DNA from 2 places in the Gluconacetobacter entanii genome. Region 1 is predicted to be linked to the other one. Evidence: riboswitches for the same ligand, from Rfam matches in the RefSeq annotation. Region 1 holds a riboswitch; the other holds the start of a gene.
What was found. Region 1 has a riboswitch for fluoride ahead of HNH97_RS06345 (voltage-gated chloride channel family protein). Riboswitches for the same ligand answer to the same signal wherever they lie in the genome.

Region 1 (18,136 bases):
GAGGACGACCTCGTGCAGTACCTGCGCACCGGGCATGTGGATGGCCTCAGCCAGGCTGCCGGTCCGATGGGGGAAGCGGTCGAACACAGCACAAGCCACCTGACGGATGCCGACCTGCATGCGCTTGCGGCCTATATCCTGCAGGTGCCGGCCAAGGAAGACAGCGCGGAACCCAAGCCACGCGAAAGCTTTGGCCAGGCTGTTGAAGAAGCCGATGTGCGCAGCGGCGAACTGACGCGGATCGACAACCTTGCGGAAATGGACGGGCAGCACGTCTATGATGCGAACTGCGCCGCCTGCCATGGCATGAATGGTGCGGGAACCGCCGATCATTATGCACCCTCGCTGTTCCATAACTCGGTCACGGGTGCGGGGCGTCCCGACAACCTGATCATGACCGTCCTGAACGGTGTGGACCGTACGACGGGTGACCAGCACGTGCATATGCCGGGCTTTGACGGCAATTCCGATGTCCAGCGCCTCAGCGATACCGAAATCGCCAACGTGGTCAATTATGTCATGAAGACCTTCGGAAGTGGCGATCACGCGGTAACCGCCGAACAGGTTGCCAAACTGCGCACCGATACCCCGAAGACGCCCTGATCCCCTTCACGATCAGGCCGGACCGCCGTTCCCTGCATGCACCGCATGCAAGGGGCGGCGGTTTTTCTTTGCCCTCAGGGCAAGGGAAATTTGTCCCCTGCCCCACGCAACATGACACCAGTCAAAAGAACACCGCCTTTTAAAAAAGGCGGTGCCCAAAAAACTTTTATTATTGTCCCATATCCCTAGCGCTACCGATTTACCAGTTGCCCCAGTTCTGGCTGTTGTTCCACTGCTGACCGTTCCATCCCGGCCCACCCAACTGCTGCATCTGCTGCTGCTGTTGCTGGCGCATCTGATCGGCCTGCTGACGTAACTGCATCTGCTGTTGCTGGTACTGCTGCTGCATCTGTTGCATCTGCTGCTGGCGCTGCATTTCGATCTGCTGCTGGCGCTGCTGCAACTGGAACCCGGCGTTGGGCTGACCACGCATCTGTTCGGCCTGCTGACGCAACTGATCCTGCTGCTGCCGGTACTGGTCCTCCATCTGCTGGCGCTGCTGTTCCATCTGCTGGCGTTGCTGCTCATGCTGCTGGCGCAACTGTTCGCGCTGCTGGCGGAACTGTTCCTGCATTTGCTGCATCTGTTGCTGGCGCTGCTGCTGCTGCTGCTGCTGCTGCTGACCATCCCACTGTGCCAACTGGATATAGGGCGATGGCGCGGCATGGGCCGGGGACACCATGAGATCAGCCCCCAACAGGGAAAATGCCAGTGGAACCGCAAACCGAACATAACGATGCCTCATGGCATGTCCTCCTTGTCCTTCAGGGGCCGGTTTCCCGACATCATCACGACATCTTGCCCATAACCCATGCGCAGGCAACCATGCCCATGCGGCCATATGAAGGCATGAATGGACACGCCCTGCCCGCTACGGCCATGACCTTCTGCCCATCCGCGAAAAACCCTGCCCTGCGGCATCCCCAGAACGTAACACAATGTAACCAACAGTGATGGCGCCATCCCCCTTTTCCTCCGGGACATGAACCACGTGTCTCCATGTCCGGTTCGATGCACACAGCCTCGGCTACCGCCCTTCAAAGGAGAAACTGACGATGGACTCCCAGACATTCACGCCGCGTCACATTGATGAAATCGCAAGTTACCATGCGCATGTCTATTTCTGTGCCGATACGATGCCCTGCGCGCTGGCGCTGCGTGCCGCCCTGTCGGCCCGTTTTGCCGTTCGCGTCGGCCGCGTACACACTTCTGCCGTGGGACCACATTCCGCCAGCATGTTCCAGGTTGCCTTCGAAACCTCCCTGTTCGCGCTTTTCGTGCCGTGGCTCATGCTGAATCGTAACGGCCTGAGCATCCTGGTTCATCCCAACACCCTCCATCCGCAACAGGACCATGCCCGCGACAGCCTGTGGCTGGGCACGCCCCTACCGTTACGGACGGAGAACCTGCCGCAGACACAACCGCATGCCGACGAAGCCGGACAGCCAAACACCACGCCAGAGCCGAATATTACGATATGATTTTTTATGTTTTGTAACAGCCACCAAAAGAAACCATTCCGGGATTGCCATCAAGCACGCACTCAATTCATAAATGCCGGCAGCAACCGCTCAGGAGACAGGACGTTGCAGGGTCGGCAAACGGGCAGGCGGCATATCGTCGCCTTCGTATCAATCCTTCTGTGTTGCACATCACTGCCCGGTCCGGCGGCCCATGCCCTCGACCAGCAGGGCGTGAAAATCACACATCCTCCTGCCGCTTCCACGTCGCCGGATGCAGGGCCTGCCGATACCGTCCTGATCGATGACCTTGAACACCGGACCTTCCAGTGGTTCTGGGATTCGGCAGATCCCGCTTCCGGCCTGATTCCGGACCGCTATCCCTCGGCACAGACACAGGCCAGTGTCGCCTCCATCGGGTTTGGCCTGACCGCCTATGGCATCGGGGCCACACGCGGATACATCACACGCGAGCAGGCGGTGGAGCGAACCCTTGCCACGTTGCGTTACCTGCTGCACAGCGCGCAGAATGACAGCGAGGACAACGCCACAGGATATCAGGGCTTCTATTATCACTTCCTCCAGAAGAAAAACGGCCTGCGCCTGAACCGTGATATCGAACTGTCCAGCATCGATACGGCCCTGCTGATGCAGGGGGTGCTGTTCACGCAATCCTTCTACGACCGGGATACACCCCGCGAACGCGACATACGGGACATGGCCGACCGCCTGTACAGGCGCGTCAACTGGCAATGGATACGCCGTCCCGACAATCACCTCAGCATGGGGTGGAGTCCCGAACACCAGTTCATCCCCAGTTACTGGGAGGGCTACAGCGAAGGGATGATGGCCTACATCCTTGGCCTCGGGTCGCCCACCCATGCGCTGGAACCTGCGTCATGGCAGGCATGGCTTGCGACGAACAACCGCCGGTGGGGGGATTATTACGGACAGACCTTCCTGAACTTCGCGCCCCTGTTCGGCCATCAGTACAGCCACGCATGGATCGACTTCCGCGGGATCCAGGACGCATGGGCGCATGAAAAGCAGATCGACTATTTCGAAAACAGCCGTCGCGCCGTCTATGCGCAACGTGCCTATGCCATCGCCAATCCCGGGAAATGGCGCGATTACAGCGCCACCACATGGGGCCTGACGGCCTGCGACGGCCCGGGCGAGGTCACGCAGAAGATCGACGGGCAGGACCGGCATTTCCTGTCCTACTCCGCCCGTGGGGCCGGGCGTGACTATACACAGGATGATGGGACCATTGCCCCCACGGCCGCCGTGGGTTCAATCGCGTTCGCGCCCGAAATCGTGCTGCCGACCATGCGTGACATGAAATCACGTTATGGCAGCAGGATTTATGGGAAATACGGATTCGTTGATGCGTTCAATCCCAGTTTCCGCAATGGTGGCTCTTTCTGGTCCGATAACGAATATCTTGGCATCGATCAGGGGCCGATCCTGCTCATGATCGAAAACTGGCGCTCCGGACTGGTGTGGAATGTCATGAAACGCAATCCCTATATCCGCACGGGACTGGAACGTGCGGGATTTCAGGGCGGATGGCTTGCACCTGCCTCGCCTGCCATGAAGGTCGCCAGGATTACGCCCCTGCCCTGATGTCCCGGCACTCCGGTGTCGCGCGCTTTTGCAGACGGGTAAAATGAGTCCGGGCGATGTTTCCTCCGTGAAGTTCCCGCCTACAGGGTTCGTCATGGCTCTGGCGACGATTTCGGCCGTGGCGGATGTGAGACAGGTCTGTACCTCGGGCGATGGTTTTTTCAAGAATGTAGCGTTTTCTGAAGCTTTTGAAAAAAGCTTCACCAAAAACTTTTGTTTTTACCGTGTCTTGTGGCGCGACGGGGCAGCGGCAGTTGGCCCCTGACGCATGACGCGGGTGGACAGCACGATGGCGGACGTCGTGCGATCCACCCCTTCGAGCATGCCGATCCGGTCAATCGCATCATTGATCGCCTCCGTCGTCTGGGCGCCAACGACGGCAATCATGTCGATCTGTCCACTGACGGCATGCAGTTCCCGGATTTCGGGAAACCTGCGCAATGCCTCCTCAACCGAGGAAACATGCCTTGGCGCCAGGGTAATCATCACCTGCGCCCGGATGGCGTCGCGCGCCGCCGCCCCCATCACCACGGCATATCCGGCAATCGCCCCACCACGTTCCAGCCTTTCGATCCTGCTCTGCACAGTCGTGCGCGACAGTCCCGCGCGACGGGCCAGTTCGGCCGTCGGCATGCGGGCGTTTTCCTCCAGCAGGGCGAGGATGAGGCGGTCAGTAGCGTCAATCTGCATAATGCCGACCATGCTATACATAATGCCGAAATAAAAGTGCCATCTGCCGTCTATCCTCGGCTTGTTGCCGACATTGGCACGCGGTTTCATCGACGGGTCTCATCCCATGGAACACGCGGAGTATGGTCATGCGGAAAATACTTGTCATCGGGGCCGGTAACATCGGGTCCACCATTGCCGATTTCCTTGCCAGCACGGGCGATTATACCGTCACCCTGACCGACCGTGACCACAATACGCTCAAGACCGCCAGCGTTCCCGATTCCGTGCAGCGCACGGTCGCGGACCTGGCGGAAGAAGGCGTGCTGCCCGCCCTGCTGCAGGGCTGTTTCGCGGTTCTTTCGGCTGCTCCCTTCCACCTGACGACCCGCATCGCCAGCGCTGCGGCGGCGGCCGGGGTCAACTACCTCGACCTGACCGAAGACGTGGCCAGCACCAAGATCGTGCGCGAACTTTCGACAAAGGCGCCGTCGGTGGCCTTTATCCCGCAATGCGGCCTGGCGCCCGGATTCGTCTCCATCGTGGCCCACGACATCGCACGCCGTTTCGACAGCGTGGATACGATCCAGTTGCGTGTCGGCGCGCTGCCGGAATATTCGACCAACGCGCTGGGCTACAACCTGACATGGAGCACGGACGGCGTCATCAACGAATATATCGAACCGTGCGAAGCCATCGTCAGCGGCAAGCGCCGCCTGGTGCCGGCCCTCGACGGGCTGGAAAGCCTGACGATCGACGGTGTGAAGTATGAGGCGTTCAACACCTCCGGCGGGCTTGGATCGCTGTGCGATACGTATGACGGGCGCGTGCGGGAACTGAACTACCGCACCATCCGCTATCCGGGGCATGCCGCGATCATGAAGGTGCTGCTCAATGACCTGCGCCTGTCGGAACGCCGCGACGTCATCAAGTCGATCTTTGAACATGCCCTGCCGGTGACGATGCAGGATGTCATCATCATCCTTGTCACGGTTTCCGGGCAGCGTGACGGGCGCCTGACGCAGGAGACGTTCGTGCGCGCCATCCATGGTGCGACCGTCAACGGGCGTCCGCGCACCGGCATCCAGATCACGACGGCGGGGGCGATCTGCGCGGTGCTCGACCTGCTGGCCGAAGGCAGGATCCCCACATCCGGGCTGGTGCTGCAAGAAGACATCGCCCTGTCGCAGTTCCTCGAAAACCGCTTCGGGAAGTTTTATCAGGACAGCCGGCGCTAAGGGCCGTCCTGATAAATAACAATTCCAGGATTGCCGCCTTTTCCCCAGAAGGCGGCATTCTTTTTTTGCAACCTGTTCCCCCGATGGGCCTGCCGGGCCGGTTTGCGTATTGAACCGGGTCCCCCTTCATTCTAACATCAGAACGTATATGTCCCTTCCCCGGAGGGGTGCTGGCGGCCTGAACCTTATCGCGCATGCGCTGACACCCGTCCCAATCGCGGAACCTGTCAGCCAGCCATGCCCCAAGACAAGATACAGCACATCTATGCGGCGCATACCTATTACGATATCCGCCGGGAACTCGAAAAACGTCCGGGGGCGCCGACCTGCACGCAGGTTTCCACACCTGATGACCTCAGGGCGATCATGCCGGAGGTCGAGGTTCTGGTCGCTTCCATGCTGTGGGACAATAATCTTCTGGACATTGCCCCCCGCCTGCGCCTGATCCAGTCGATCAGTTCGGGCGTGGACCAGTTCGACCTGAACCGCCTGAAGGAACGGGGCGTCCATCTGTGCAATGCCCGTGGCGTCAATGCCAACGCGGTTGCGGAACATGCGCTTGCCCTGATGCTCAGCCTCGCACGGCGCCTGTATGAGGCACGCGACAACCAGAAGATCCGCCACTGGTCCACGACAGGCACCGACCCGCGCCCGCGCCTTCAGGAGCTGTCGGAAAAGCATGCGCTGATCATCGGCATGGGCACGATCGGCGACCGGGTGGCGCGCCTGTGCCTTGCGCTGGGCATGAAGGTCAGTGGCGCACGCCACAGTGCACGCCCCCTCGATGTCGCGGGGGTGGAGCAGGTCGCGATGGACGACCTGCATGCCGGCCTGAAGGATGCGGATTATGTCATCCTGACCTGCCCCCTGACCGAACAGACGCGTCACCTCATCAATGCCGCGGCGTTCGGCGTCATGAAGCCCGATGCCTGCCTGGTGAATGTGGCGCGCGGCCCGGTGGTGGAGGAAGCCGCCCTGATCGAAGCCCTCGATACAGGCCGGATCGCCGGGGCGGCGCTCGACACCTATGACGAGGAACCGCTGCCGTCCTCATCCCCGCTCTGGTCGCGCCCCAATCTGGTCATGACCGGGCACACGGCGGGGGAAACCCAGTTCTATGAACGCAATGTCGTCGATATCCTGATGAAGAACCTTGCCGCCCTCGAAACCGGGGGACCACTGACAAACCAGATCGTCTGAATGGTGGGCCGTGTCATGAGACGGGACGCAATGCCGCCGTCTCCTGCCGGTCATAGGCCGCCAGTACAAGCCGGCGGGTGCGGTATTCGCCAAAGGTGGCCATTTCGTTCTTGCGCAGCACCCTGAAGGTCTGGGACGGGTAATCGGCCCCCATGACATCATGGGGATCAAGCACATATTCCAGTTGCCTGCGGTCCAGGCCATAGGCGCGGGCGTACCACGCGTCGAGTTCCGCGCGCAGCAGTGCCCGCCGTGCCACGTCCCAGGCAAAGGGCGCCCCCACATGGCCCATGCCGCGCGCGAACGGGGCCATGGTGTTGCTGGTAAAGGTCAGTTCCAGCACCCGTGGCAGGATGAAGGCCACATCATCGGCGCTGTAGAATGACGGGGGCAGTACGGGAAGCTGTTTTACAATAAAGAAATTGAGGTTGACCCCACCCGCTTTCTGCCGACAGACGAAATCGAACGGCAGGGACGACAGGTTGGCGATCAGGCAGGCCGCCCGTGGGTCATCCCACCCCATCCCGGGTGACAGCAGGGTCATGCTGTTTCCCACCCCCCATGGTGGCAGCAGGTTGCAGATGAAGGTACGTTCATTCGTCGGGGACATGATGTTGCGAAACCCGAAAAATGCCGATGGCGAAGACATGTTCCCGATCTTGCGCATCACCTCGTTACGGGGAACCCAGTAATGGGGCATGATTTCGAACGCAGGATCGCAATGTTCGCGCAGACCGGTCTGCGGCAGGACCCGATGGCCGCGCTCTCCCTTGCGCTGCGCATAACCCGCATGCCGGTGATCGTAAAAATATCCCATCTTGGCTTCATAAAGCGGGACATAACGTGATCCGTCCCCATTATCCGGGGCCTCCCGCGCCATGCGGGCAGGATGCAGCCAGTCCGTGCCGTCCCGCCGCCACCCGCCACCCGCCAGTTGGGCGGCGGTACGGAACAGGCTGCTGTCACTGGTCATGTTGAACAGGCCCTGCCGGAACTCCACCTCCCATGGGTTGCCCGCAGGGCCGCGCGCCTCATCCACGAAGACCTGCACGCGGGCATAGATCGCGCGGGTCAGCGCGGCATCCATGCGGGAACGGAACACCGGCATGGTGCGCGTATTGGGATTGATGCGCGCGATGTCCCCGGCCGAAAGCGAAAAGCTGCGCCGCGTGTCCCCGCACTGTTGCGTGCGTGTCAGGAAACAGGCAAAGCGTGTCGCCGCCACCGCATTGGCAATCGTCAGCAGGCAGAATTTGAAACTGCGATGGACACCCGGGAACAGGGGCGCGCTGTTTTCAAAATCCACAAGCTGCGCCAGTCGCCTTTCATCCACCAGAAAGCCAAGCAGCGGCGCGGTCATTGCATCGGTCGCAATGCCTGTCGGAACGATTAGTCCCGCCCGCCCATCATCCCGCACCAGGGCCAGGGAAAGTTCGGTAAACAGCGCATAGGTGTTGCCCCTGCCACGACCGGCAAGGGGGAAACGTCCGCTGGTGCGGACAAACACGCCCATCGCCTCGCTCTGGCGGCGTGCGCGCGTAAAACGTGCGAACAGTTCCGGCCGCGCGGTGCCCAGCGCCGTGATCGCGGCCTTGCGCGCCGCGCCCTTCAACGCGGAGATCGCGGACAGGCGCGTCCCGAAATATTCCTCTTCCTCCAGTTGCATGACGTCCCATGGTGGATTGCCGATCACGACATCAAATCCTCCACGTTCCACCATGATGTCGGCGAAAACCAGCGGCCAGTGCAGCGTCCGCGCCCCGATGGCCGTATGGATGGCGGCGTCCATGCACCCGCCGTCCCCGTCCCCCGCAAGTTCCTGCCATAACCGGTCCGTCGTGGGCACCATATCGGCCTGACTGCCGGCAGGGCGCGGCAACATGAACGCCGCAACGTAAAGGTCACAGGCCCGGCCGAGGGGGGAGCGCGACACGCCGGTCCACCATGCCTCGAACCGCTGCTGCTTTTGTGCAACCTCCTGCGCGGTATCTTCCGCCATGCCCCGCAACGCGGACAGTTCGGCGGCAAGGGGGGCCAGCAGGGTGCGGCAGTCGGGTGCACGCCATTCGGCCTTCGCACGCTGGTTACGGCGCAGGCAGCGGCGCACGACGGCCGGGTCGTCATTGCCCAAGACCCGGTAAGCCCCGTCCGGCACACCTGTTTCAAGGACCGCAACATCCGCCACGCCAAGCAGCGCGTTCCCGCAGCGGATATTCGCCCCCAGAAAGCACAGGGGCCGTCCGGGCATGGCGGTTTCGATCCACAACGCCATGCGCGTCAGTTCCACCGCCATGGGATTGCAGTCCACCCCATGGATGCACCGCGCCACGACATCACGCAGCGCGGCCTGGTACCCCTGCTGTCCCGGCGGGCGAAGGGCGACAAGGCGTGCCGCCATCCGCCGCGCGGCACCCAGCAGGAAATGCCCGCCGCCACAGGCCGGATCAATGATGCGCAATGCAAGCAGCCCCCCTGCCCCGCCCGCAGCCACGGCCCGGTCCATGACGGGATCAAGCGTGCTGTCGAGCAGCGCCTGAACCAGACTGTCGGGCGTATAATAACTGCCCGAAATCCGCCGGTCGTTCCCTCGCCCCCCATCATCGAGCATGAAGAGACCGTCAGGCGCAAGGCAGGGCCGGATTTCCAGCAGGCCTTCATACACGCTCGCCAGATCGCCGCTGCCAATCGAACACCAGCCGACCGGCCGGGGCTTCCCTCCTTCCCCGATGCGGCAGCCAAGGCTGCGGATGGCGGACAGGAAATCACGGTCCGCAATCCGCGCCGCCATCATCTGCGGCAGTCCCCCCGGATGCGCCAATGCCCCCAGCGCCGGCAGGCCGCGCCCGGGATCACCCGCATCCATCGCGCCAAGGACATGCCGCATGCCGTCCCACGCTGCGAAACATCCCGCCGCCCCTTCGGAAGCATCGGCCTGCGCAAGCCAGTAAAAGAAGGAATGTCCTGATGGCCCCTGCGCCCGTGATGCAGGCAGGAGGCCACGCGCCTCAAGTTCAGCCAGAAAGGCAAGGCGGCAGACCAGGCGCAGCAGTTCGTCAAACAGGCATGACAGCACATGCCCATCCGCCCCGACCGCGTCACGAAGGTCCGCATTGGCGTCCAGCACCCCCTGCCCCAACGCAAGCAGCGCAGCCCTCATCCCGGCACGCAGGTGCGCCTGCGTCGGTTCCTGTCCCTCCGTACAGGCTGCATTCCCCTGCCGCCATGCGGGGAAAGGGGTGGATATCGGCTCCGGTCGGGGTGGCATCATGTTCCTGCACGACAGCATCAAGGGCGCGCCTTTTCATCGCCTGCCCTCCCTGCGCTGGCAAGGCCGAAACATTCCCTTCGCATGCGGGCACATGCACGAACCGTCACATCCGGCATCTCCATGGCAGGAATCGTTCCGCATCCGGCATACCGCCCCTGCACCATCAGCACGCAACAGATACTGCCGCCCCCATTCCCATATCGTGCGCAATATTCCATAATTACCACCGATACCTGCATCAGGACGAACATGAACAGTTCTCGGGCCCGGTCCCATTCTTCCCTGCTGGCAGGCCTGGGCAATGGCCTGGCGGCGGGGGCGTGCTGGGGGCTGGTTTTCATCGCCCCGGCCATGATGCCGGATTTTACGGCGCTCCAGTTGGCGACGGTACGCTACCTGATGTACGGGTTTTTCTCCGTGGCGCTGGTGCTTCCACGCTGGCGGCGACTGGCTGCCTGCATCCCGCAGGGAGGACGCGCGGCACTGCTGGGGCTGGGGCTGACGGGCAATCTTGGATATTACATCCTGATTGCCATGGCCGTACGGCTGTGTGGCATCAACATCACCTCCATCATAACCGGCTTCCTGCCCGTGATCGTGGGAATACTTGGCACGCGGGAGGGGGACAGCCCTGGCCTGCGCAGGCTTGTGCCCTCCATGCTGCTGATGGTCGCAGGAATCAGCCTCACCGCCCTGCAGGCCCTGCACGCCCCCGGCGCGGGCACTGACGACCCACGCGTCGATATGGCCCACCTCCTTGGCTTCCTGTGCGCGATCGGGGGATTGGCATCGTGGAGCATCTTCGCCCTCGCCAATGCCCGCTGGCTCAGGCGACTGTCGGATACCAGCGCGGGGGACTGGGGGCTGCTGACCGGTGTCGCCACGGGGGCGGAGGCCCTGTTCGTCATCCCGTTCGCCTGCCATGGCGCGATGTCCCACCCGCCCTCACGCTGGGTCGCGTTCATTGTGCTGGGCGCGTTCATCGCGCTGGTTTCCTCCCTGCTGGGCGGGATTTTCTGGAACCGCACCTGCCGCCTCCTGCCCATGACGCTGTGTGGGCAGATGGCGGTGGGCGAAACCCTGTTCGCCCTGTTCTATGGCTGCCTGTGGACGGGGCGATGGCCCACCGCCATGGAAGGGGCGGCCGTCCTGTTCCTTGTGCTGAGCGTTGTCTGCAGCACGCTTGCCCATGCTCCATCCTCCGCCAGCAGCGATACATCCCACGCCCCGACAGGCTGAGCTTCGCAGCGGGTCAGGGGCCCTTCGCCTCCGCTGGCGCGGGCGTGGCTGCATGATGCAGGCACCAGCGCGCAACATCGGCATGCGTTGCAAACCAGACATCGCCACGCGCCCGTGCATGCGCCAGCAGGTCGGCGATGATGCCGATACGGCTGCGATGGCCGCTGACATGCGGATGCAGCGTCAGCAGGAAAAGGCCGCCTTCGGCATACGCGCCCTCGAATTCCGCCCGGAAGACCTCCGCCACACCCGAAGGAGGCGTGTACGGGCGCAGGGCGGAAAACCGTTCGAAATTGAAGTAGATCGCATCGTCGCGTATCCATTCGGGCGGCAGTTCGACAATGCCCGTGGGCCGTCCGTCGGCCAGCAGTTCATACGGATCGTCATCCGCCATCAGGCTGCTGTCATACAGCAGGCCCATCTGTTCGATGATGGACATGGTATGGACGGAAAAATCCCAGCTTGCGGTGCGGATGCCGACAGGTTCCACACCACTGATATCCGCCAGGACCTCCCGCGCGCGCAGGGACAGGCGCAGTTCATCTTCGGGCGGCAGTTGCGTGTTGCGCTCATGTATCCATGAATGGATGCCGATTTCATGGCCATCGCCTACCAGCGCCCGGACCTCGTCCGGATACAGCATGGCCGACACGGCGGGGTAGAAGAACGTCGCCGGGATCCCCGCCTCCTGCAGCAGCCTGCGGATGCGCGGGATGCCACGCCTGCTGCCATACTGGCCCTGGCTGATGCGCATGGGGCTTTCGTCCCCGTCACGCAGGGGTATCGTCTCATGGTCCGCATCGAACGAGATCGCAAAGGCGCAGCGGGCGCCATCGGGCCAGCGAGTCGGTTGCAGGCTGCGCCCGGCCCGGACACGGTTGACGATCCCGCGCCAGCGCGCCTCCGGCCAGCGCCACGGTTCATTCCCGTCCGCCTGTAAAAGTCCTGTCACCGTGGCTGCCCCCGTCCTGCCTGTGTCCCTGCCTGTCCTGCCAGTGATGGCCGGTGACGGCGCAGGCCGCGCCGCTGCATGATCGCCTGCATCGCCGCGACGCCCCTCTTATTGCATAATGGTAACATAATCTGGAATCGGCCCCCGTTATCATGCCACTGTCATCATGACGGTACGCGCACGCCCGCAGCAAGCCCGCCCCACCCTTCCTCTTCAGACCATGGACAATGCCTGCATCACCCCTTTCCCCCGCCCGGCCTTCACCGCCTTCCCCTGCGCATGCGGGGCCGGTGCACCTGCGGCGGCGGCTGGGCGCCTTTCACCTGTGGGGGATTGCGGTCGGCCTTGTCATCTCGGGCGAGTATTTCGGCTGGAGCTACGGCTGGACGGCGGCGGGCACGCTGGGCTTTGTGGTGACGACGGTCATGGTCGCGCTGATGTATTCGGCGCTGATCTTCTCCTATACCGAACTGACGACCTCGATCCCGCATGCAGGCGGTCCGTTCGCCTATGTGCTGGCGGCATACGGGCCGGTACCTGCCTTCATCGCGGGGCTTGCCTCCATCGTGGAACTTGTCTTCGCCCCGCCCGCCATCGCGCTGGCGATCGGTGCGTACCTGCATGTGCAGTATCCGCATGTCAGCGCACGCGCGGCGGCTGGCGGGGCCTATGTCGTGTTCATGGCGCTCAACATCGCGGGGGTCAGCATCGCCGCCGCGTTCGAACTGGTTGTCACCATCGCAGCGATCGCCGAACTCCTCGTCTTCATGGCTGTGGTCGCGCCGGGATTTTCGTGGGCGAACTTCGTCCATGACGGATGGGCGGGGTCCGACACGTTCACCCTGCATGCCATCCCCGGCATCCTGGCGGCAGCGCCGTTCGCGATCTGGTTCTTTCTGGCGATCGAAGGGGTGGCCATGACGGCGGAGGAAGCGCGCGATCCGCAACGCACCATCCCGATGGCCTATGTCGCGGGCATCGTGACGCTGATGCTGCTGGCCTTTGGCGTCATGGTCATGGCCGCAGGCGTGGGTGACTGGAAGGCGCTGGCGAACATCAACGACCCGTTGCCCCAGGCGATGCTCAGCGTCGTGGGACCGCGCAGCGGGTATGTCCACATGCTGGTCTGGCTGGGGCTGTTCGGTCTTGTCGCGTCGTTTCACGGGACCATCATGGGATATTCGCGCCAGATCTATGCCATGGCGCGCGAAGGCTACCTTCCCGCCCTGCTGGGGCGGCTGCATCCACGGTTCGGAACGCCATGGGCCGCGATACTCGCAGGTGGGATGGTCGGGTTCGTGGCGATCTACGGAGACCGCCACATCACTGTCGGGGGGCAGCCACTGACGGCCGGTATCGTGACCATGTCCGTCTTCGGGGCGCTGACGATGTATGTGCTTGCCATGGGCAGCATGTTTCGCCTGCGGCGCATGCGGCCGGACCTGCACCGCCCATGGCGCGTGCCGGGATATCCCGTCGTGCCCGGCTTCGCCCTTGTCGCGGCAACACTGTCACTTCTGGGCATGGCGGCCAGCAATCCGGCCGCCTTTGCCCTCTATGCCGCCATCATGGCGACGGGCGTGGGGCTGTTCGTGCTGGCGCGGCGCCACAAACGGCAGGCGGTGATGGAAAAGGGCGCGGCCATGCACTAACACTCCCTCACCCCACATACGGGGCGGATCAACCTGCGGGACCGACAGAGAGTGAATTACAGACACAGCTACCATGCTGGCAATTTTGCTGATGTCATGAAACATGTCGTGCTGATGGCGCTGATCGGGGCGCTGCGGCGCAAGCCATCGCCCTTCTGCGTCCTCGACACGCATGCGGGGATCGGCCTGTATGACCTGTCCGGCGCGCAGGCGCAATCCACCGGGGAATGGCGCGAGGGCATCGGCCGCCTGCTGGATGCACCACAGGGGAGCCACCACGCGCCGGACGTGGAAAACTGGCTGGAGGTCATCCGTGCGGTCATGCGCGACGAACAGGCCGGGCGGCTGTCCTATCCCGGCTCCCCCGCCCTTGTCGCGCGCCTGCTGCGGCCCGGCGACAGCCTGATCTGCTGCGAACTCCACCCCGAGGACCAGCAGGCCCTGCGGCACCTGTTCCGCCATGACCGCAATGTCAGCGTGCATGGGCGTGACGGCTACCAGGCCATCACTGCGCTGCTGCCGCCAAAACAGGCCAGGCGCGGACTGGTCTTCATGGACCCGCCATTCGAGCGGCCTGATGAATTCCAGCGCCTCGGCACGGCCATCATGACCGCACGCCAGCGTTTTCCCGCGGGCATCGTCGCAGGGTGGTATCCCATCAAGCACCGCGCCCCGGTCCGTGCCTTCATCAATGGGCTGAAGGACGCGGGGCAGCGCAAGCTCCTGACGCTTGAACTGACGCTGCGGCCACCGCTTGACCCCTCACGCCTCAATGGCAGCGGGATCATCATCGCCAACCCGCCCTTCCGTTTCGAGGAGGAAGCGCGCGGGATCCTGGCGTCGCTGTGCCGCTACCTTGGCGATGGGGAGGCGGATTTCCACGTTGAATGGGCCGTGCCGGAATAAGGCGGGAACCGGGGAGACCCCGGCCTCATCGCTCCGCCACCGGCGGCATGACATCCGCCGGCAGGGGGCAGATATAGGGATCCTGCGCCAGACGCTGGGCATGGTCCGCCTTCACACGTTCCAGCAGCGTCGGGCTCTGCAGGACATCACGCGCCGTCGCGGCCAGCACCTTGGCCATATGGATCATGCCTTTATGCGCAATGCCGCTCTTGCCCTGCGCCGTCATCTGCCATGAATGAAGCTGCGTGCCGATGGCGCATGTAGCCCCCCATGCCTGCACCGTAGGCACCGCCCAGCTTACATCCCCCACATCGGTGGAGCCAAAGGGCGGCGGCACGAATTCACGTGGCGCGATCATCTGGCACAGCGGCGTATCATCGCGCGGGGGCACCCCGGCCGCCAGATAGGCCGCACGGATGTCCTGCGGGCTGAGGGTTTTCTGGATCTCCCGCGCGAAGTCATAATCCGCCTGTGCATAGGACGGCGGCCCAAGCCGGGTCAGGTTGGCACACAGCGTATCTTCCAGCGGCGTATTGCCCATCAGGTTGGAAACCGCGCTGACGACCGCTTCCTCCACCGTCGTTTCGGTCATCAGTGTCGCACCCTGCGCAATCGCACGCACCCGTTCGACCAGTTCACGCAACTGCCGCAGGTCATCGGCACGCACGAGATAGCGGATCGTCACCCGTGACTGCACCACGTTGGGCGCCTGTCCCCCCGCATCGATATAGGCATAATGCAGCCGTGCGGTCGATGGCATGTGTTCGCGCAGGTAATTGGCGCCAATATTCATCAGTTCCGCCGCATCAAGGGCGGAACGGCCCAGATGCGGCGCCGCGGCCGCATGCGACGCCCGTCCATGGAACGTGAAGTCGATCCGGGTATTGGCCAGTGACGCCGGATAGAACGGCCCCACGATCGACCCGGGATGCCATGACAGCGCGATATCGACATCATCGAACACGCCGTCACGCACCATGAAGGTCTTGGCCGCGCCCCCTTCCTCCGCCGGGCAGCCATAATAGCGCACCGTCCCGGGAATTCCCTTCTCCGCCATCCAGTTCTTCAGCGCCGTGGCCGCCAGCATCGCGCCACCACCCAGCAGGTTGTGCCCGCAGGCATGGCCGTTCTGCGTCTCCTCAAGGGGGCTGGAACACGCCACCCCGGCCTGCTGGCTCAGTCCCGGCAGCGCATCGAATTCGCCAAGGAAGGCGATGACCGGACCGCCTGCGCCTGCCTCCCCCATGACGGAGGTGGGAATTCCCGCAAGGTTGCGCGTGATGCGAAAGCCATTGCGTTCAAGCATGTCGCGCTGCGTCTCGACAGAGCGGTACTCGTCATAGGCCAGTTCGGGCGTATCCCATATGCGGTCGGCAAAATCGCAGAACGCCGCGCCAAGGGCATCCACACCGACCCAGATTTCATCGGCATTTTTCATGTTCTTCCCTCCCACCGCACACGGCTGGTTTCATATGCATTCCACGCCGGCATCACATATCGACGCCCGACAACGGGCCATACGGCAGGCCATGGAGTTCCCACCCCGCCGGAAGAACCATCGTGAAATCCGCGTCCTGATCCCAAGGTCACCACGACACACATCGGCAGACCGGGCCAGAAGACGCGACATTATACATTCCATACCCTGCGAGCCAGTCGGATGATCGACATCCGTTCCGGCACGCAGGCCACGCCGGCACGGCTTGACTTCCCCACGGGGGAAAACGCATCCTGCCGTCCGGCAATGGACTCTGCCCGGCTTTCCTGCTCGCAGGATGCCAAACCGCCCGCCGGGCTGATGATTCCTACCTCGCCATCATGGCAGCAGAGGGAGGAATCCGTACAGACGTCATGCGCCATACCCCACAACCATCCGTCACCACATGCCTGCCGGGGCATTGTCCCCGCAGCCAGGGCACCATTTCCAATTCCGTACAGGCATTTCCATCCATGACCCTTTCCCGGCTTATCGCGACATCGGTCGCGAACATGCGCGTCATTCTGAAATGGGGCTGCATCCTCGTGCCGATGTCGGCCTGCATTGGTACATTATGTGCGATATTTCTTTGGCTTCTGGATCAGGTTACAGCCTGCCGGATCGCCTATCCCGGCCTGTTATGGCTGCTGCCACTGGCCGGTGTCGCGGTCGGGTTGGCCTATCACGCGTTTGGACGGTGTGCCGAAGGCGGCAACAACCTGATCATCGACCAGATCCATGAACCCGGGGGCGGTGTTCCCCTGCGCATGGCGCCCCTTGTCCTGGTATCAACCGTCATCAGCCACCTGTTCGGGGCCTCCGTCGGCCGCGAAGGCACGGCGGTACAGATCGGCGGCAGTATTGCATCAGGCTTTGGCCACCTGTTCCGGCTTGATCCGCATGCCGTGCGGATTATCCTGACATCGGGCATAGCCGCGGGTTTCGGGGCCGTGTTCGGCACCCCCATTGCCGGCGCGATCTTCGCGCTTGAGGTCCTGAGCATCGGGCGGATCAATTACAGGCCACTGCTGCCTGCCGCGTTTTCCTCCATTTTTGCCGACTGGGCCTGCCATGGTTGGGGCATCCACCACACATCCTATCGCGTATCGTTCGCCGGTGCTCCCGACTGGGGCGGCAGCGTTTTCCATATGGCCCCTGTCCTGCTGGCCAAGGTCGGGCTTGCGGCGGTCTGCTTCGGACTTGCCAGCCTGCTGTTTGCCGAATCCGTTCATCGCCTGGCCCCCGTGATCCGCCGCGCCTGCCCTGTTGCATGGCTGCGTCCGGCCATCGGGGGCGTCGCAACCATCGCGCTGGTCTATCTTGTGGGGTCGCGTGACTATCTGGGCCTTGGCGTCGTCGCGGCGACGCAGGACGGGGCCTCGATCGTGAATTTCTTTCACACCGGCGATTATACGTGGAGTTGGCTGTACAAACTGCTGTTCACGGTCGTCGTACTGGCGACGGGATACAAGGGCGGAGAGGTCACCCCCCTGTTCTTTATCGGCGCGGGACTGGGCAATACGCTGTCCGGGCTTCTGGGCGTGCCTGTGGACCTGCTGGCCAGTGTCGGGTTTGTCGCGGTTTTTGCGGGTGCCGCCAATACGCCATTGGCCTGCACCTTCATGGGGATCGAACTGTTTGGGGCGACCAATATCGTCTATATCGCGACAGGCTGCTTTGTGGCCTACCTATGTTCGGGCCATTCGGGCATCTACCTGTCACAGCGGGTCGGGATCGCGAAACATGCCCACCCCATGATCGTGCCCGACATGCCCCTGCGTCAGGCCAGGACCGTTTGGGATAAATGGTGAGTATTTTTCCAGGGTCTGTTGGGAATTAACGCGAA
Region 2 (11,243 bases), on a different contig from region 1:
TTGTGACCAAGAAAGGAAAAAAGGAGGGCAGAGCGACACCATCAGGCCAGCAGATTGCGCGTATGGAACGAGAACTCGCCGCACTTCAGACCCAAGTCAAATCTGTTGAGGAAACCTACGGTATTGATAATCTGCACCTGACCGTGGCACGCGGCTATATCGCCAGACTCCTTGCAAATAATCGGATAGTCGAATGGATGGCAACCCATCAACAGGATTACCTTGGTGAATTCCAAAAGATTGTTGAAACCGACCTGCCTGGCGCGATTGGTGACAGAACAAATACCTGAATTAAAAATGCGCTCCCCCCACCCAATCTGCTCGAAACATGAAAAAAACGCATGGGGAATGGACCAAGCATGATGGTGGGAATAGCGCCCATGACATACGCGGCCGCTAGCATTTTTTCCTATGCATTCGGCCCGCAGATGCCCAATCTGACGGTCGTGCTGTCGCTCGCAGTGAATCCCATACCGTCCAGCGGAGTGCGGAACCCGTCAAACAGGGTCAGTGGCAGGGAATACTGCCATAGCTAATGATTTGACATAATCCTGAACCGGATATTCAGACGCTGCTCACGCTTTCAAGCAGCGAGGCATCATTCAGGGTCATTGACGCAGGCATCCGAACCCCTCCGCCAATCGCCGCCACTGACTGGGCCAGACCATCTACCGGTAGCACTCCCCGGAAATGTCCCAAGAATGGCGACAGGGCGTTCCCCGGCCTAACGGTCGGTACAATCGGCTCCACCGATCTCCCTGATAAAGGCGAGCAGAAGCGCACCAAGCCGAGATGACTGCTGCTGAGCGGCACCATCAATGAACTCAACGCCACTTATCCTCAAGGTCGCCTTCATCCTCCACAAAGCCCAGCATCCTGTCTCCATGCACTTCGATACGTGTTTCCCATAAATGCCGACGGTTTCCCGGTTCTACCCTGGGATGTGAGGATCAAAAGCGGACCTGTTGACGCAGGGATGCCAGACCTGTCTTTTCAGCCCCAGTGCGGCCAGCCTGTCACCAATGGCCCAACCCCAGCGCACCCGGCGCTGCCCCAACGTGGCAATGCGCCAGATATTGACGGGCAGGGAAAAAAACGGATTGTGTCGCCCATAGGCCCAGATCTCGGCCCGGATGCCGGCCTCCGCGCTATGGCCCCGGGCATGAAAGCCACCGGTATCAGCTACAATCAGGCTATTGACCGACACATCGAGCGTTACAGGCGGGCCATACCCCATGCCGGCAAGTTCTTCACGCGTGACGCGCGGCGAACCGCGTCCGGTCAGGCGGTTCTGGGCCTGGGCCGCGCCCATGCTCATGGTCTTTTCCCATGCCATGCGACCACGGGTGATGCGGTGGGAGCCAGGCACATAAACCAGCGGCCCGCCATCGGCCTTTACATCTGTCAGCGTGAACCATGCCTTGACCGTTGGATGGAACGTATCCGCATGGAGATCAGTCTGTGGATCTGGCGCTCCCTTTACCACTTTCGACAGTATGGTCTGGATGTAATATATCGGCTCGACATCATGACTGCCTACATAGCGGATGAGATCGTGCCATGCCCGCATGCCCAGAAACCGACGTACGGCTGGCATGTTCTTCAGGGCGTCCGGATCCAGTGCGATGCGGCGGGTTATCGTATCGCCCTGCACCGTTTCACGCGCCTCAGTCCGAAAGGCGCGCACTTCCTGAAGCAGCCTGTCGAATTCCTGATGTGGAAGCACGTCATGCACCACGATGAATCCGTTACGCTCAAACTCCTCTATCCGTTCTGGAGGAATCAGGTGCGCCATGCCGCGACGTCGCCGGTTGGCGGCGTGATGTGCCAGTTTCTGCCGCACGACATGTAACCCGCAGGCATTGAGAAAGGGATTGCCAATGATCGGATTGTCCCTGAATGACTTGTATCCGGTCAGAAGCTGGACGCTCCAGATCGGCCCCATGAACAGACGCCGGACCGTAAGGCGGGCGATCATGTACCATTCATGAAGGACAGACATCACGCATACCTGTAAATGTTATATGTACCTGATATTTCCGGTTTGATCAGATCCATCATCAACATCTTTGAAAACTCGGCACGCATGCTTCGGGAGAGGGTCAAACGTTGCTGCGATAAGGGTTGTGAACGCAGATGTGTTAACTGCAACGATCGTCACGGGTTGCAATACGCCCTCAGTCTTTGGGAGTGATGAACATATTTTTGATCTCATGATGGACGTCTTCAACCTGTCCGGGTCGGCCGCAACAGAACGACTGAACTGCGGACAACGGGAGCATCGTGGTGGTAAGCTGACCGGAACCGAGGCATTGCCGGATGGGAGCGTAAGTTGACCGCATATGTAGCGCTGCTTCGTGCAGTCAATGTCGGGGGCACCGGCAAATTGCCGATGACAACACTGGCACAGATCTGCAAGACGGCAGGTCTGCGGAAAGTGAAGACCTACATTGCCAGCGGGAACGTCGTTTTCGAAAGCGACAGGTCCGAAGACGAGGTCCGGACGACGCTTATGGATCAGCTACAGGCTCATGCCGGAAAGAGAGTTGGCGTGATTGTGCGAACCGCAAGCGAACTTGCCGAAACCCTCGCGCGCAATCCATTTCCGGATATGCCCGCCCATCGTGTCATGACGCTGTTTGTGGATGGCACGGTTCCGACTGACCCGCTTGAGGGCGCGACCGGGATCAGGAACGAACAGGTACGATACGGGAAACGTGAACTGTTCGTGTTCTATCCGGACGGAATGGCGGCAACAAGGCTCCGCATACCCTGCGAAAAGCAGGGAACAGCGCGGAACATGAACACGGTCGCCAAACTCTCCGAAATGGCTGCCGCCCTCACCTCATCCGGAAGTTTGTAGTGGAACTGATACTCATGTCGTCCAGGCGACACGATTATGCCCATTGCCCCCGTCAGCCCTGATAAATCCTCTGTAGCGAAGTCCGGCACGACGACGACCGTCAGTGTTTTGGCACCACCTGCTGTCAGGAAGGCGGGCAGTTACACGTTCCATTGCGACATAGCTGGTCGAACCCGTGATCTCACTACGGAATACCAGCATCTTCCCTACACTGCTGCCTTGCAGGTTGCCGTAAAATGTTTTGTTGATCGCCATCGTGTCAATCGGGCCATCACCATCGCTGACCGGCGAGAGTGTCACGTCGAAGGTGCCCAGAGCTTCGTTTTCCATTCTTCCCTCCGAAAAGCGCGTTTGCCTGCAGCTCCCCTCGCCGCTTTATTCCTTCCTGATCAGTTCAAGACCTTCTTCATATGTCGTCACGGAAAATTCGGGGAAATGACGTTTGAATTTGGTTGAGTCAAAGAGATTGTCCTGCTCGTAACGGGGCAACAGTTCCCTTATTTCCCGCACCTTTTTTGAGAAAATGCCCGCAATGATCAATGGCCATTTTCCAATGACCGAATAAGAAGGCGCTCGTCCGAAAATCCTGCTCGCCATGATGACAAATGTCTTGTAGGTCGGCCGATCATCACAGCACGGCAGATGCCAGGTCTGTCCGAAAGCTTCCGGTGTATTGCCCAGCATTGCCAGCGCACGGCTCGCATCCGGCGTCCAGATGAGGGTCCGGTGGGTGTCGTCACGGACCGGGACCAAGGGCCTTCTCCCTGCTTTCAGCCTGTCAATGATCAGCGCATTGGTGAAGCTCTGCGTTTTCCCCGGACCATAGAATTCCGGTGCGCGGGCGATGAGCACGGGAATGTCGCCGCGTGCCATTTCCTGCAGCACCATGGACGCCATTGCCGCGCGCACCCGTCCTTTCCGGCCAACCGGCGCAAAGCGCGTTTCCTCTGTCTGGATCTCGCTGTTCTGCGGATACATGTACGTATTGTCAAAATAGGCAAAGCTGGCCCCCGCCGCCCGACACGCCTGCAGGGCGTTTTTCAGCATGACGGGAAACTGTTCTTCCCAGAGTTTGCTGTCAGGGGGCAGGCCGGCCGTAAAGTAGACGATCCGGCTGCCTTTCACCGCGCCTGTTGTCTGCCCTGCATCCAGCAGGTTCGCCGCCATAAGCGTGTCGTCTTCGTTGACCTTGCGGGGATTACGGCTCACAAGCCGCAACTCCCCCGCATGATGCTGATGCAATGTCCGCGCCAGTTCCGTGGCGATCTGACCATTTGCGCCCAGAATTGTCTGCATGTGAGGCTGCCTCCATGATGCCAGGTAGGTTTGCCCATACACCGTTAACCTTGAAGTCAGATTTAATGTCAAACCACAGATTGACCTTCAACCGGGCTTGAACGTTACAGGATGATGGTCGGAGACATTGCCGCATGGGAGGGGCCAGCCATGAACCGTCATATCCTTCACGTTGTCACCAACACCGCTCATTTCGGCAATTCCGCGCATCCGACCGGATTATGGCTGTCGGAACTGACGCATGCGTGGGACGTATTTGCCGCCAGCGGTCATGCACAACGCATTGTCAGCCCAAAAGGCGGCAAAGTTCCGCTTGATCCGCATGCATTGAAATGGCCGATGCGCGATGCCTCCACCAGGGCCTGGCTGGCCGATCCGGCAAAAATGGCTCTGCTGTCGTCAACACCCTCCCCCGCAGACATCAATCCGGGCGATTATGACGCGATCTACTTTACTGGCGGTCATGGCGTGATATGGGATTTTCCAGACAATGAGGGTCTTCAGTCCATCACCCGCGCACTATGGGAAAAAGGCGGCGTGGTCTCCGCTGTCTGTCATGGATATTGCGGACTGCTGAACACCCGGCTTGCCGATGGTTCGTTTCTGGTCCGTGGTCGGAAAATCACCGGATTTTCATGGACCGAGGAAAGGCTGGCAGGTGTCGCGCGCGAAATCCCCTACAACGCGGAAGCTCAGATGAAGGCACGGGGCGCGATTTATGAAAAAGCGCTGCTTCCGTTCATGTCCCATGTCGTGACGGATGGGAAACTGGTGACGGGACAGAACCCCTTTTCCGCCCGAGCGACGGCAAGGAAAGTCGTGGCGCTTCTGGATGGGGCTTAACAGGAGGCCGTCTTTTTGCGGCGACCCGTGCTTACTGACTGACGGCGGTCCGTCGCATCCAGAAGGCGGATATCGTCCGACGTGACGTCGAGGGCTTCGGGATGTTCCGCAAGCATATTCGTCAGGACACGATGCGCATTGGCCGCACAGTCCATGTCGTCGGGACGCGCCTGAATATCCTCGATCAGGCGAAGCAGATGCGCCCTGCTCTGCGTCAGGCGTGCCTGCAACGCTTCGATATCCGCAATCTTGCGTGTCAGGGCATCCATCAATGTAGCATGGTCCCAGTGTTTCAGGTCGGGGGGCAGCAGGGTGCGGATTTCATCCAGTGTAAACCCGGCCCGCTGCGCCGTTGTGATAAGAGCCAGAATCATCACGGCCTGCTGCGGATAGGTCCGGTATCCGTTGGGCCGACGGTCAACCGTTTTCAGCAGTCCGATGCGCTCATAGAACCGGATCCTCGACGGTGTCAGGCCACTTAGTCGTGCCAGTTCTCCAATCTTCATGATTTACCCCCGGTCATGAACGCATGCTTGACCTTGAAGCTACCTTCAACGTTAGGCTCTGACCAGTATCCCGTTATTGATCGGCAAGGAGGCGTATCATGTCATTCGTCACGACATCTGACGGCGTAGAGATCTTCTACAAGGACTGGGGACCGAAGGGTGCCCAGCCGATCGTCTTCCATCATGGCTGGCCGCTCAGCGCTGATGACTGGGACACGCAGATGCTGTTTTTCCTGAGCAAGGGGTTTCGCGTGATCGCGCATGACCGTCGCGGTCATGGTCGCTCGGCACAGGTGAGCGACGGGCACGACATGGATCATTATGCGGCGGACACATCGGCCGTTGTCGAACATCTCGACCTGAAAAACGCCATCCATGTCGGACATTCGACCGGCGGGGGCCAGGTTGCCCGCTATGTCGCGAAATATGGTCAGCCCCAGGGACGTGTTGCCAGGGCCGTGCTCATCAGTTCCGTGCCGCCCCTGATGGTTCAGACGGACCGCAGTCCCGACGGCGCACCGATTGCAGTCCTGAACGGACTGCGTGCGGGGCTTGCGGCCAATCGCGCGCAGTTCTTTGTCGATGTAGCCAGCGGGCCGTTCTACGGCTTCAACCGCCCGGGCGCAGAAGTTTCGGACGGCACGATCCGCAACTGGTGGCGTCAGGGCATGATGGGCAGCGCCAGGGCGCATTATGAAGGCATCAAGGCATTCTCCGAAACGGATCAGACGGACGACCTGAAAGCCATCACAGTGCCGGTGCTTGTGCTGCAGGGCGATGATGATCAGGTCGTACCATACAGGAACGCGGCGGTCCTTCAGGACAGGCTGCTTCGGAACAGTACGCTGAAGATCTATCCCGGCTATCCGCACGGCATGCACACGACACATGCAGACGTCATCAATGCAGATATCCTGGCGTTCATTACAAAATGAGGATCGCATCATAACGATGTGACGTTTGGCGTCCGCAGGTGGAGTCTGGTCTCTCCACCTGCCATATCATGCGTTCAGTTCCCGCAATGTCGCCACGCGGAAATGTCCCCGTCCATATCGGCTTTACGATAACGTTGCCGACAGCGGGAATGTGCGGCACCTTTACCGGATTGGGCGCGTTCCCTCCGGCAGTATTTTCGTCAATTCGATGTCCTGATCACGATGTTATCCGGTTTCTATTGTCGCAAGCCCTCATGGGAGAAGGGAGATATAAACTCCGCCTCGCCGCCAAGTTCATGCTTGATCTCCAGCAGACGGTTATATTTCGCGATCCGCTCGCTTCGGCAAAGCGAACCAGTCTTGATCTGTCCCCCGCCCATCGCGACAGCAAAATCCGCGATGAAGGTATCTTCCGTCTCACCAGAACGATGAGACACGATATAGGCCCACCCCGCACGCCTTGCCGCGTCAACAGCAGCAATGGTCTCCGTCACCGTGCCGATCTGGTTCAACTTGATCAGCACGGCGTTGGCCGTCTTTTCACGGATGCCACGCTCAATAAACGCGGGATTGGTAACGAAGATGTCGTCACCAACAATCTGTAAACGTTCGCCGAGTTTTGCAGTCTGCGCCGCGAAGCCGGCCCAGTCATCCTCGGCAAGCCCGTCTTCCAGTGAAACAATGGGATAGCGGTCGATCCATTCTGCATAAAGTGCAGTCATTTCATCGGAAGTGCGCGTGACGGGCGTGCCGTTTACCTTCAGGTGATAAGCGCCCTCATGGCCAAAAGATGAGGCCGCCGGATCCAGCGCAATGGCGATATCGGGACCGGGACGATACCCGGCCCTTTCGATCGCTTCGACAATCAGGGCGCAGGCGGTTTCGTTGTCCGCAAGTTTCGGTGCAAAGCCACCTTCGTCACCGACCGAGGTGACATGACCCCGTTCATGAAGGAGGGAACGAAGCGCATGGAAAGTCTCGCTCCCATAGCGCAGGGCTTCCGAAAAGGTCGTGGCACCGTGCGGCACGATCATGAATTCCTGGAATTCCAGCCCGTTGACAACGTGCAGGCCGCCGTTCAGCACGTTCATCATGGGGACCGGCAGCCTGCGGGCGCCGCTTCCACCGAGGCTGGCATATAAGGGAATGCCCGCAGCGGCCGCCGCCGCCCGCGCCACGGCCATCGATACGCCAAGGATCGCGTTCGCACCCAGCCCTGTCTTGTTTCCGGTTCCGTCGCGTTCCAGCATGATCCGGTCGATGGCCGCCTGCCGTCGCACATCCTGTCCGACCAGCAAAGGCGCGATCACATCACGGACATTGGCAACCGCCCGGCATACGCCCCTGCCGCCATAACGGGCATGGCCCTGTGTTGACGGCGCAGAATCCGGTTGCGGTCCATCACGCAGTTCGCGGGCCTCGAACTGCCCTGTGGACGCGCCGGACGGAACGGATGCAACCGCCACTGTTCCGCCATCGAGCACCAGCATCACACGAATGGTTGGATTGCCCCGGGAATCAAGGATTTCAAGCGCGTCAATGCTGCGGATGCGAAAATCAACCATCATCATACCCTTCCATCCCGATGGTCGCAGAAGGATATGGATCTCCTGCCGCGACAACATATGTCGCATGGGCAGGAGTCATCAGCCCTGAGGGCGGTTACGGGAGGAACTCCATCTCCCCGCGCGGTCAATGGACATGTCACGACGATCATGCCGGTTCCCGCGACGATATCGTTTCCAACACTTGACAGGCACCATCGTTCACGGGTGATACTGGTTATGGCAATGGATTCTGCCTGATCGCTACATGGCGGTCGAACCGCTTCCCTGGTGGAGGCTGATGATTCCTACCCTGCGGGCCTGCATGGGGGGAATCCGTCCGACGTCTTTCCTCCTTACCATATGGCTCCGTGACTGACCGTTTGGGGGAGAATGACGTCATGCGCCTTCTGGTTGTTCTGGATCGGCCTGATACCGCGCTTTTCACACTCGGGACCGCCGGGGCGCTGGCCGAGCGGCTGTGTGCGGATCAGATTCGCATCCTGCATCCGCGTCTTGCGGACAATCCTGCATTCCAGACACCCGATGAAGGGATGCCCACCACCGAGGAACAGCAGCGCTTTGCGCGCGAGGTGACGGAACGTGCTGACAGGCTGCGTGAAATAGCCTCCGCCTGGATAAGGTCGGCCTCATCCGGCGCGCACCCTCAGCCAGACAGGCAGTGGGTCGAAATCGCGGGAGATGTCCGCAAGATCGCGGCGCAGGAAGCACGCAGCGCCGATTTCGTCATTCACGGCCGCCCCCGGGCAGGCGATCCGGCCTATGTGGTGGATGCCTTTGCGGGCATCCTCTATGACGCCGAGGCCACCCTGATTGTCGCACCATTGCAGGATTATGCCTCCGTCGGGCACAGGCCGGTGATCGGATGGCATCCCTCGCACGCGCTCGACAACGCCATATCGGCCGCCATGCCGCTGCTGGAAACCGCCGAGCGCGTGACGCTCATTATCGGTGAACATGATGGCAACGAAACCCAGTTGCCGGCTTTCGCCAGCACCCTTGGCAGGCGGGGCGTACAGATCATTGTTGACCGGTTCAGGATCGACGGTGATGTCGGGGAACAGATCCGCACCCATGCACTGGCGGCGAATGCCGATCTCCTCATCATGGGGGCCTATACCCGACCGCATTTCCTTGAATGGCTGTTCGGCGGCCCGACACAGGATCTTTTCACCCACGCCACCCTTCCCATCCTGACCCACCACTGAATATTGAACAGAACGCCTGCGATGCGCGCACATGCATGCAGGCATGAAGGATAGTTTTCGATGATGTCTGGCGTCCTTACCCCGCTGTGGATCGCTGTCGCGGGCGCGATGGGGACATTGCTCCGTTATTACGCAGGTATCCTGACACTGTCATGGAGCCAGCGGTTACCCTGGGGTACAATCCTGATCAACATAACAGGTTCTTTCGCCATAGCCTTTTTCAGCGCCCTGACGGCCGCCCATGCCCGCTTCCCGGCGTCAAACGAAACCCGGTTGATCGTCATGGCAGGACTCTGCGGCGGTTACACGACGTTTTCGTCTTTCAGCCTCCAGACCATCGACCTCGCCCGGGATGGCGCCTTGGTCCGTGCCCTGCTCAATGTCACCCTGTCTGTGGTGCTGTGCCTTGGTGCCACGGCCCTCGGCTATGTATCCGCCGAAGCTGTCAACGGACATTCTGCCAGCATCCACGCCTCCCCCATGCATGATTCAGATCTTCCGCGGAAATAAACGTCCCCTTTCTGCCCGGATATCCACGACGGCAATCCGGGGCGGTTTTACTGAACAAGACCAAGTTCAAGGCCGATATAGGCCAGCACGCCGCCCCCCACGAACAGGGCCATGCCCCACGCAGCACGGGACCCATGAACCGTTCCGGCCAGGGCGACGCCCATAAGCGCCAGCAGCGCGAGCGTCGCCAGAAGGCCCAGCCATGAAGGACCGGGAAGTATCATGGCCAGAAGAAGCGGTGTCATTGACCCCGCCAGTCCACAGACGGCCGCAAGCACCGCACCGAGCGCGGAATTGACGAGCGCTTTCCGCCCCAAAGCCGTGGCAGACATATGCCTGCTTGGACGCAGGTTCAGTTCCCTTTCAATACCGACAAGTGCGGTTCGTTCCTGTGCATAGTGGGCAACAAAAAATACGAACAGCGTCGTCAGACCCGCGGCCATCCCCACCCGAAATGCCAGCGTGTACGTTATGACGTGCCCATGACCGAGGAAACTGCGTGATGCCAGCGTCAGGGCATTCAGGATGCCGTCCACGGTTCCCGCTACGATATCAAGCCGGTTCTCGACTTCATGGAACCATCGCAGGGGCTGGCCGGATCTCATCGGCGTCGTGGCACGCTTTCGATAAGCCTGTCGCCCGTGGCAAGGTGATCAAGACTGTGGACCACGGCCCCTGTTTTTTCGATTGCCTCCACAATACTTTCGTAATCCATGTTCTCCCCCTCGATCGTAACATCCGTTCCGATGGTTTCCGTGTCGATTTCGGTCACGGTAATGCTGCAGGCCGCCACACCGGGGGATGACTGGATCGCCGCGGCAACGGCAGTCAGCGTTGGGCCGCGCATGGACAGGTCAACATCAAGGAGAACCCGCCGCACATTCAGTTGCCCGTCCATGGCAGACCCTTTCCGTGTCCAGGGATATTCAGGAAAACCGGAGAATTACTTACGGGTGTGGATACTTTCGTTGATACGTTCCACGGACCATTCGCCGTAGCGCGGCGTAAAGATGCTGACACCGCAGGGATCTGACGTAAATTTCCAGTAATTGCGCAGGGGAAGGCGTAAGATAGCGAGTATCAATGTCCTGATGACGCTGTCATGTGTTACGATGACGGCCGTTCCGTTTTCTGCCTGCGCAAGGGCTTCATTCGCAGCCTCTACGGCACGTCGGGCAACAGTTTCAAGCGTGTCACCATTGGGGATGCGCGCGAGATCAGGTGTCTGCATCCATGCGTCGTAATCCTGAGGATATGCCGCAGCGATATCCTTGTGGGAGTGCCCCTGCCAGTCGCCATAATTGAAATCCGTCAAGCCAGTCATGGGGAAGACACTCTCACCATGATGATCGGCAATGGCCCTGGCAGTCTCGACACAGCGTGACAGGGGACTGGACGCAACGACTTTGACATCAGGCGCCGCAGACAGGTAATGCGCTGTCAGGGCGGCCTGCTCCCGGCCGCGATCCGTCAGGGGAAGATCCTGCGTCCCCCGGAAACTGGGCGGTTTGATGCCC

Region 2: it holds a riboswitch for fluoride, as region 1 does, so the genes downstream of both, eno (phosphopyruvate hydratase) here and HNH97_RS06345 (voltage-gated chloride channel family protein) in region 1, are expected to answer to the same signal.

What each region holds. Positions count from the first base shown of each region.
Region 1 covers NZ_JABJWD010000034.1:59-18,194, reverse strand. The annotation lists gene HNH97_RS06410 (c-type cytochrome) at 1-603, shown strand, start outside; gene HNH97_RS06405 (hypothetical protein) at 803-1,348, opposite strand; gene HNH97_RS06400 (DOPA 4,5-dioxygenase family protein) at 1,659-2,084, shown strand; gene HNH97_RS06395 (glucoamylase family protein) at 2,304-3,689, shown strand; gene HNH97_RS06390 (Lrp/AsnC family transcriptional regulator) at 3,909-4,379, opposite strand; gene HNH97_RS06385 (saccharopine dehydrogenase family protein) at 4,508-5,596, shown strand; gene HNH97_RS06380 (D-2-hydroxyacid dehydrogenase) at 5,834-6,796, shown strand; gene HNH97_RS06375 (Eco57I restriction-modification methylase domain-containing protein) at 6,810-10,064, opposite strand; gene HNH97_RS06370 (DMT family transporter) at 10,314-11,303, shown strand; gene HNH97_RS06365 (polysaccharide deacetylase family protein) at 11,317-12,255, opposite strand; gene eat (ethanolamine permease) at 12,483-13,907, shown strand; gene HNH97_RS06355 (23S rRNA (adenine(2030)-N(6))-methyltransferase RlmJ) at 13,959-14,813, shown strand; gene HNH97_RS06350 (M20 family metallopeptidase) at 14,839-16,251, opposite strand; fluoride riboswitch at 16,545-16,628, shown strand; gene HNH97_RS06345 (voltage-gated chloride channel family protein) at 16,764-18,101, shown strand.
Region 2 covers NZ_JABJWD010000117.1:21,844-33,086, forward strand. The annotation lists gene HNH97_RS16195 (plasmid partitioning protein RepB C-terminal domain-containing protein) at 1-290, shown strand, start outside; gene HNH97_RS16200 (phytanoyl-CoA dioxygenase family protein) at 932-2,002, opposite strand; partial or broken gene HNH97_RS16205 (DUF1697 domain-containing protein) at 2,333-2,716, shown strand; gene HNH97_RS18430 (hypothetical protein) at 2,734-2,952, opposite strand; gene HNH97_RS16210 (DUF3224 domain-containing protein) at 2,876-3,193, opposite strand; gene HNH97_RS16215 (SDR family oxidoreductase) at 3,239-4,159, opposite strand; gene HNH97_RS16220 (type 1 glutamine amidotransferase domain-containing protein) at 4,310-5,002, shown strand; gene HNH97_RS16225 (MerR family transcriptional regulator) at 4,999-5,508, opposite strand; gene HNH97_RS16230 (alpha/beta fold hydrolase) at 5,607-6,443, shown strand; gene eno (phosphopyruvate hydratase) at 6,680-8,008, opposite strand; fluoride riboswitch at 8,074-8,136, opposite strand; fluoride riboswitch at 8,221-8,305, shown strand; gene HNH97_RS16240 (universal stress protein) at 8,389-9,216, shown strand; gene crcB (fluoride efflux transporter CrcB) at 9,277-9,726, shown strand; gene HNH97_RS16250 (hypothetical protein) at 9,774-10,331, opposite strand; gene HNH97_RS16255 (DUF211 domain-containing protein) at 10,328-10,624, opposite strand; gene HNH97_RS16260 (histidine phosphatase family protein) at 10,670-11,243, opposite strand, start outside.